Regions from separate parts of the Pseudoduganella sp. SL102 genome, predicted to be linked through region 2. Evidence: predicted binding sites of a transcription regulator. Region 2 holds the regulator's gene; each other region holds the start of a gene.
What was found. Region 2 encodes sigma-54, which starts transcription at its own class of promoters, with help from an activator protein. Its sites were predicted from a motif close to TGGCANGNAANCTGCTTT; they were not measured.

Region 1: glnA (type I glutamate--ammonia ligase) is a predicted target of sigma-54. The motif match lies at 790-807, and genes of this name have one in related genera.
Region 3: OU994_RS21880 (PEP-CTERM sorting domain-containing protein) is a predicted target of sigma-54. The motif match lies at 1,184-1,201, and genes of this name have one in related genera.
Region 4: OU994_RS17925 (circularly permuted type 2 ATP-grasp protein) is a predicted target of sigma-54. The motif match lies at 980-997, and genes of this name have one in related genera.

What each region holds. Positions count from the first base shown of each region.
Region 1 is NZ_CP115554.1:1,765,450-1,767,650, forward strand. It holds gene OU994_RS07555 (hypothetical protein) at 1-42, opposite strand, end outside; gene OU994_RS07560 (rhodanese-like domain-containing protein) at 77-532, opposite strand; gene glnA (type I glutamate--ammonia ligase) at 869-2,201, shown strand, end outside.
Region 2 is NZ_CP115554.1:978,593-980,793, forward strand. It holds gene lptB (LPS export ABC transporter ATP-binding protein) at 1-436, shown strand, start outside; gene OU994_RS04170 (RNA polymerase factor sigma-54) at 475-1,950, shown strand; gene hpf (ribosome hibernation-promoting factor, HPF/YfiA family) at 2,091-2,201, shown strand, end outside.
Region 3 is NZ_CP115554.1:5,173,838-5,176,038, reverse strand. It holds gene OU994_RS21880 (PEP-CTERM sorting domain-containing protein) at 177-1,097, opposite strand; tRNA gene OU994_RS21875 (tRNA-Gly) at 1,407-1,482, shown strand; gene OU994_RS21870 (chemotaxis protein) at 1,735-2,201, shown strand, end outside.
Region 4 is NZ_CP115554.1:4,233,153-4,235,353, forward strand. It holds gene OU994_RS17915 (SDR family NAD(P)-dependent oxidoreductase) at 1-282, opposite strand, end outside; gene OU994_RS17920 (chemotaxis protein CheD) at 325-840, opposite strand; gene OU994_RS17925 (circularly permuted type 2 ATP-grasp protein) at 1,046-2,201, shown strand, end outside.

The DNA of each region.
Region 1 (2,201 bases), 790 kb from region 2:
GCTGATCTCGATACCGGCTGTCGGGGAAGATGCCGTGCTCATGAGATCGATGCCTTCGCAGCCGCGGCCCTGGCCATCAGGCCCCCACCCAGGGCAGCCCCGCCTTGCACCACCCGCCCACGCTCTTGCGATGCCCCTCGGCATTCTTGTCGCCTTCAAAACCTTCCAGGATATCGAAGCTGTTGGCAAAACCGTTTTCGGTGGCCAGCTTCGCCGCATGCCGGGAGCGCACGCCGGAACGGCACAGGAACAGCAGCACGTCGTCCTTGCGGGCGATGGCGCTCAGCTGCTGGACGAACTCCGGGTTCGGTACACCGCCCGGATAGGTGCTCCACTGGACGGCGCCATGCTGCGCATCATCGATCGCCACGCGTCCCACCCAGTCGCGCTCGGCATTGGTGCGCACGTCGATGAGGCGTACGGTCGGGTTGCCCTGGATCAGCTGGTGCGCTTCCTGGGGCGTGACTGCGCCAGCATAGGGCAGGCCATTGCCGCGCTCGCGGGCGCGCTCGAGAATGTCGTTGGTGCTCATTTGGCGTTAAATCCTTGGGAACTGTCTCTATCATCGAAGGGCTTGTATCGAGGAAAATTTCGCCCTGGATACGTATGCCACATTTTGGGGCGCGGTGGTCGAAATTGGTGCAAAATGGTCTATCTGCACCAAAGTTGGGCGAGGTCTAGGATGCGCAATCCTGGTGCATTTCGCCGCACGTTTCCGTACGGATGATTTTAGTTTCCGTAGGGAGCAAGATCAATGTAACTCGCCGCATATGGATAGAAGCTTAATGCTGGCACGCTTCGTGCATTACAGTACGCGAGTTACCGCCGCACAATGTGACGGCAGCCCTTTTCACTTAGGAGATGAGTAATGGCACGTACCGCCGAAGAAGTCCTGCAATTGGTCAAAGACAACGAAGTCAAGTTCGTCGACTTCCGTTTCGCCGATACCCGTGGTAAAGAGCAGCACGTGACCGTGCCTGTGTCCCACTTCGATATCGACAAGTTCGAAAGCGGCCATGCTTTCGACGGTTCTTCCATTGCAGGCTGGAAAGGCATCGAAGCATCCGACATGATCCTGATGCCGGACCCGAGCACCGCCAACATCGATCCGTTCTTCGAAGAAACCACGCTGTTCATGCAGTGCGACGTGATCGAGCCGTCGGACGGCAAGGGCTACGACCGCGATCCGCGTTCGATCGCCAAGCGCGCCGAAGCGTACCTGAAATCGTCCGGCCTGGGCGACACCGCCTACTTCGGCCCGGAACCGGAATTCTTCATCTTCGACTCCGTGAAGTGGAAGATCGACATGTCCGGCGCGATGGTCAAGATCGATTCCGACGAAGCTTCCTGGTCGACCGACAAGGACATCGAAGGCGGCAACAGCGGCCACCGTCCGACCGTCAAGGGCGGCTACTTCCCGGTGCCTCCGGTCGATTCGTTCCAGGACATGCGCTCGGAAATGTGCCTGATCCTCGAATCGATGGGCATCCCGGTCGAAGTGCACCACCACGAAGTGGCCGGCGCCGGCCAGAATGAAATCGGCACCAAGTTCTCGACCCTGGTCGAGCGCGCCGACTGGACGCAGAACATGAAGTACGTGATCTGGAACGTGGCGCACAGCTACGGCAAGACCGCCACCTTCATGCCGAAGCCGGTCGTGGGCGACAACGGCTCGGGCATGCACGTGCACCAGTCGATCTGGAAAGACGGCAAGAACCTGTTCGCCGGCGACGGCTATGCCGGCCTGTCGGACTTCGCGCTGTACTACATCGGCGGCATCATCAAGCACGCCAAGGCGCTGAACGCGATCACCAACCCGGGCACCAACTCGTACAAGCGCCTGGTACCTGGCTACGAAGCACCGGTGAAGCTGGCCTACTCGGCACGCAACCGTTCCGCATCGATCCGCATCCCGCACGTGGCGAACCCGAAAGGCCGCCGCATCGAGACGCGCTTCCCGGATCCGCTGGCCAATCCGTACCTGTGCTTCGCCGCGCTGATGATGGCCGGCCTGGACGGCGTGCAGAACAAGATCCACCCGGGCGAAGCAGCGTCGAAAGACCTGTACCACCTGCCGCCGGAAGAAGACGCGCTGATCCCGACCGTCTGCGCATCGCTGGAAGAAGCGCTGGATCACCTGAACAAGGACCGCGAGTTCCTGACCCGCGGCGGCGTGTTCACCGATTCGATGATCGATGCCT
Region 2 (2,201 bases):
CGTGCTGGAGATCCAGAAGGTAAACGGCAAGGCGCTCACCAGGGCGGAGATCGACGAGCGGCTGAACGCGCTGCTGGCCGACCTGCAGATCGAGAAGCTGCGCGAGAACACGGCGCTGTCGCTGTCCGGCGGTGAACGGCGCCGGGTGGAGATCGCCCGCGCGCTGGCAACCAATCCCCGCTTCGTGCTGCTGGACGAGCCGTTTGCCGGCGTCGACCCGATCGCCGTGATCGAGATCCAGCGCATCGTGCGTTTCCTGAAGGAGCGCAGCATCGGCGTATTGATCACGGATCACAACGTGCGGGAAACGCTGGGCATCTGCGACCGGGCGTATATCATCAACCAGGGCAGTGTGCTGGCTTCCGGCCGGCCCGACGACATCATCGCCGACGAGTCCGTACGTCGTGTCTATCTGGGTGAACATTTCCGCATGTGAGCGGCCTTGACCAGACCTCAACCAGCTCCTAATCAGCCATGAAACAGTCCTTGCAACTGCGCACTTCCCAGCACCTCGCGCTGACGCCGCAACTGCAGCAGTCGATCCGGCTGCTGCAATTGTCCACGCTGGAGCTGCACCAGGAACTGGAACAGCTGCTGACCGATAACCCGCTGCTGGAGCGGCTCGACGATCCTCTCGACCGCTCGGTGCGCTTGCTGGCCGATGGCGCGATCAACACGACGCAAGGGGCCGGCGAGGCGCCACCGGAAGGCGGGCCGCCGCAGGATGCGCCCGCCGCGCCGGAACCCGAGCCGTTCGATGGCGGCGAGGGCGTAGGCCTCGATGCCGGCACCGGCGATACCGACTGGAGCAGCGCCGGCAGCGGCAAGGGGCCGGACGACGACGATGCCCGCCCCCAGCTGGAAGCCAGCCACCGCAGCCTGCGCGAGCACCTGATGGAGCAGATGCGCGTGACCGTGCTGGAGGCGCGCGACCGGGGCCTGGTGGAACTGATCATCGATGCGCTCGACGATAACGGCTACCTCGAGGAAAGCCTGGAAGAGATCCACGAGCGCATGCCGGAAGAGCTGGAAATCGAGATCGGAGAATTGCGCACCGCGCTCAACCTGCTGCAGAGCTTCGACCCGCCGGGCATTGGCGCGCGCAACGCTTCCGAGTGCCTGGCGCTGCAGATCCGGCGCATGCCCGGCGTGCCGCTGGTAACGCGGCGCATGGCGCTGTGCATCGTTGAAAAACACTTGCAGTGGTTTGCCCAGCGCGACTTCAACAAGCTCAAGAAGGCGCTCGACTGCGACGACGAAGACCTGCGTGAAGCACAGGCCGTGATCCGCCAATGCAACCCGCATCCGGGCGCCGCCTTCGCGGCCGACGTGTCAGACTACGTGGTACCGGATGTGGTGGTAAAGCGGGGGCGCAACGGCTGGATCGTCACGTTGAACAACGACGTGATGCCCCGCCTGCGTGTCAATGCGCTGTACGCCAGCCTGCTCAAGCAGGGCAAGGGCGAGACGCAGATGAATGCACAGCTGCAAGAAGCAAAGTGGCTGATCAAGAATATGCGCCAGCGCTTCGACACGATCCTCCGCGTGGCCCAGGCCATCGTCGAACGGCAGAAGAACTTTTTCTCGCATGGCGCGGTGGCAATGAGACCCCTTGTGTTGCGTGAAATAGCTGATACACTGGGTCTACACGAGAGTACTATCTCTCGGGTAACAACTCAAAAATATATGCTGACGCCGCATGGCATGTTTGAGTTGAAGTACTTTTTTGGCAGCCACGTTGCAACCGAAGCTGGCGGGGAAGCATCCTCGACTGCGATCCGGGCGCTGATCGTGCAATTCACAGGAGCCGAAGACCCGAAGAACCCTTTATCCGACAGTAAGATTGCGGACATGCTGGGTGAACAAGGCATGGTGATTGCGCGACGCACTGTTGCCAAATATCGCGAAGCATTGAAAATCCCCCCGGTCAGCCTCCGCAAATCGCTATAGCAGTTCGTTGCAAGCGCATTTGCAAACCCCTTTGCAAGCCCTTGCGGCAAATCCTGGTAGTGCTTGGGTTCCTCTGCGCCGCCTTGCCTGTTTTGGCGGATAACGCACGAACCTGTTATATCTTCTTTAGGAGTGTGTGTATGAATCTGACCATCAGTGGACACCATATCGACGTTACCCCTGCCATTCGCGAGTATGTGCAGAACAAGCTGGAACGCGTTAGACGCCATTTCGATCAGCTGATCGATGTA
Region 3 (2,201 bases), 3.2 Mb from region 2:
CCTTGACTGCAAGGTTGTTAATTAGTGAACCAGTGCAATTATAGGAGGATGAGGCGCGGCGGGCGGGGCAAAGGAGGATCCCGCGGTGGGGGCGCCGGATCGCGGCCCCAAAAAAAACCCGCGGCAGGGTCCGCGGGCAACAGGAGGGAGGGGTGCTCAGGCGCGTGGCTTGTGGCTCAGGTGCGTGGCCGGGGACGGCGGGGCAGGCGGCGGCCGATCGCCATCGCGATCATGCCGCTGCCGAGCAGGGCCAGCGAGGCCGGTTCCGGCACTTCCTGCTGCAGCGCGCTGACCAGCGTGTTGTGCTGCACCGTGATCTGGTAGTCGCGGTCCGCCAGCAGTTTCTGCGAGGTCTCCTGCAGGTGCTTCGTGCCTTCGGGGAGGGTGTACAGCGACGTGCCGTTGTTGCCATGGGTGCGGCTGACCGTCGCCATGCCGTTGATCTCCTGGGGCGCGTAGTGGAACACCAGCGCATTGGTCTTCAGGTCGACGATGTTCACGCTCCAGGAAATGCGGGCGTTGGCGGTGGTGACGGGCCGTCCTTCGGGCGACGCATACGCCATCGCGAACGCGGTGGCGTCGAACGAGAAGGTCATCGTATCGTTGCTGTTGAGCCGGAACAGCATCGTGTTCGAACTGCCGACCGACGAGTTGCTGTTGGCGAACTGCATGTTCTGGGAGGTGGCCACGTCGGCCCGCGTCTGCGAGCGGGCGCCGGTGGCCGCGCCATTCACCAGGATGGCAGAGCCGATGAAATTCTGGTCCGCGTAGCCGAAGTTGCCCAGCATCGGCTTGACCGCATGGAATGGCGTGAAATTGTTCTCGCCGAAGGCCGGGCAGGGCGTGCCCACGCACTGGTGCGCCACGTCGGGCCGGGGGCCGATGGCCGACTTGCTGACCAAGGTATCGTTCAGCGAAGCCGTGGCGTGCGCATCGTTGACGCCGACCAGTTTGATGAAATCCGCGTTCTGGTACTGGGCGCCGCCGCTCTTCAGGATCCTGAAGTTGTTGATGTCCAGGATGGCCGAGGCGAATGTGCCGGCGCTGGCCGGTGTCATGCCGAACGTGGCGGCCGCGGCTGCCACGAGAAGGGTCATGTTGCGTCGGATCGTGTTGGGTCGAGTCATTTTTTTGCCCCTAGGGTTGGTTGCGTGACCCGGTACAGACCGGGTTGGCTATCCACGGAGCATTATTGGTGCCAGAGAAATTTGTGTTGCAACTTCAATGGGTTGGCGATGTCGCGGCCGCTTCTCTGGCGAAAGTGCAAAGAATGCCGACGGTGGCTGGCCTGGTTGCGGGCGATCGGCCCGGGGGTGGCGAGCCGGCGATGGCTGCGGGACACGGCTGCGACGGTGCAATTGACTCTGGTAATGATCAAAACGTTCTGGCATAATCATGCCTCTTCTGCGGGAGTAGCTCAGTTGGTAGAGCGCAACCTTGCCAAGGTTGAGGTCGAGAGTTCGAGACTCTTCTCCCGCTCCAGGATTCAAACGGCAGCCTTCGGGCTGCCGTTTTCGTTGTTTTTTCTATTTTCCTTTCCCCGCTGTTTCCCAATCCCCGCCGTGGTTCAGCGTGCGGAATGCCCCATCGCGCGGCCGGTTGCAATACTGTTGTTTCTCGGCACTATTCCGCATTGTCTTAATGTACAGGAACGCTGGTGCGCCCAATTTTCTCGCCTATACTGCCTCCCATCGACGCCGCTTTGCGGCCAGCCTTGACACCGGGGATTTACAGATGAAAAGCGTACAGCAGGAAATCGACGAACGCACCAACCTCACCAACACGAACAAATTCGAACTGCTGCTGTTCCGCCTCGGTGGCGATGAAAATGGCGACCGTTCCGAGCTGTATGGCATCAACGTGTTCAAGATCCGCGAAATCGTCGCGATGCCGCCCGTGACGGCGGTGGCCGGCGCGCAGCCGCACATGCTCGGCGTGGTGAACCTGCGCGGCCAGATCATTCCCGTGATGGACTTGCCGGCGATCGTCGGTGTCAAGCCGAAGACGGGCCTGAACATCATGCTGGTGACGGAGTTCGCCCGCACCACGCAGGCCTTCGCCGTCGAATCGGTGGATGAAATCGTGCGCCTGGACTGGAGCCAGGTGCTGACCGCGGAAGGCAGCAACGCGACCGGCATGGTGACGTCGATCGCCCGCCTCGATGGCGACACCAGCGGCACGCGCCTGGCCCAGGTGCTGGA
Region 4 (2,201 bases), 3.3 Mb from region 2:
CGCCGCGCCCTGCGTGCCCGGCGCGCCGACGGGTTGCACGACGCCGGCGTTGTTCACCAGCAGTGCGCTGTCCGTGCCGTGGAGGAACGCGGCCAGTTCGCCGCCTGCGAGCCAGGCCTGCAATGCGGCCGCGTCGGCCAGGTCGAGCGCGACCTGGTGCATTGCGGGCAGTGCCTGGTTGCCGTGGCGGGCAATGCCCATGACTTGCACGCCACGCGCCAGCAGCGCGCGCGCGACGCCCTCCCCCAGACCGCGGCTGTGTCCCGTAACGATGGCTTTCATGCTTCCTCCCAGACGAGCGAAAGCGCCATTGTAACGGTGCGCTCAGGCGGGGCCGAGGCGGCGCGTGTCGTAGGTCAGCGTGGCGCAATCGAGGGTGATACGCGAACCGAGGCTGCCGCCGAGGAACTGGTGGACCACGCGCAGGCCGTATGCCGCCATGGCGCGTTCGAAGGCAATGACGTTGCGCTCGCCGACCCGCATCGGGGACGGCAGGCGTTCGAAGAGGCTGGCGCCGCCTGCCGCGACGACTTCGAGTTCCGCATAGTCGGCCGGCCGCGCGCCCAGGCTGCGCAGCAGCGCCGGCACGGCATTGCTGACATAGCGGACGTCGACGCCCGTGTCACCGGCGGGCGCATCCCCGAGCAGGCAGTGCGCCAGTGCGCAGCGCTTCTTGCGGCGCCAGATGATGCCGATGCCGACACAGGAACCCAGCAGCGCCGTCAGGACCATGTCGCCGCTGCCGACCGCGAACGCGCCCGCCCACACATGCCGGGTATCGGCCTGCGGGGGACGTGGTGCGGAACCGGTCGTTGCCGGACGCGGGACGGTGATGGCCATGCGAACCCAATCGTGAAGTTGTCGGAAAAATGCGCGTGCCGGACATTGATTGGGTCGGCACGTAATGATGCACTGAGGAAACTCAACTGTAAAGGATTTTCACCGTCGCCGCAGGCGCATTTTCAATCGTGCAGCGACTTGGCACGTGTATTGCATAAACTTCCATATTCGCGGGAGGAAAACCATCGTGCAGTTCTACAATGAAATGACAGCGCCGGACGGCGTGCGGCCCCACTACCGGGAATTCGACAACTGGCTGGCCCAGCAGACACCTGAAGCGCTGGAACGCAAGCGGATCGAAGCGGACCTGACGTTCCGCCGCGTCGGCATCACCTTTGCCGTCTACGGCGACGACGCGGGCACCGAACGGCTGATACCGTTCGACGCGATTCCCCGCATCATTCCGGCGGCCGAGTGGGCCCACTTGCAGCGCGGACTGGTACAGCGCGTACAGGCGCTGAACATGTTCATCCACGACATCTATCACGACCAGCACATCATCCGCGCCGGCGTGGTGCCTGCCGAACAGATCTACCGCAATGCCCAATACCGGCCCGAAATGCAGGGCATCAGCGTGGTATCGGACATCTATGCGCACATCGCCGGCGTCGACATCGTGCGCGCCGGCGAAGGCGAGTTCTACGTGCTGGAGGATAACCTGCGGGTGCCCTCCGGTGTGTCGTACATGCTGGAAGACCGCAAGATGATGATGCGCCTGTATCCGGAACTGTTTGCCCGGCACCGGGTAGCGCCCGTGGACCATTACCCCGACCTGCTGCTGGACAACCTGCGCTCGGTGGCCCCGGTCGGCGCATCGGACCCGACCGTGGTGGTGATGACCCCCGGCATGTACAACTCGGCCTATTTCGAGCATGCCTTCCTGGCCCAGCAGATGGGTGTCGAACTGGTCGAAGGAAAGGATTTGTTCGTCAACGATAATGCCGTGTACATGCGCACCACGCGCGGCCCGCGCCGGGTCGACGTGATCTACCGCCGGCTGGACGACGACTTCCTCGACCCGCTGGCATTTCGCGCCGATTCGTCGCTGGGCGTGCCGGGGCTGCTGTCGGTGTACCGGGCCGGGCGCGTCACGCTGGCCAACGCCATCGGCACCGGCGTGGCGGACGACAAGTCGATCTATCCCTACGTGCCGGAGATGATCCGGTTCTACCTGTCCGAACAGCCGGTGCTGAACAACGTGCCCACTTACCAGTGCAGGAAGAGCGAGGACCTGCGCTACACCCTGGACAACCTGCCCGACCTGGTGGTGAAGGAAGTACATGGCGCCGGCGGCTACGGCATGCTGGTCGGGCCCGCCTCGACCAAGGCGCAGATCGAGGAGTTCCGGGCCCGCCTGCTGG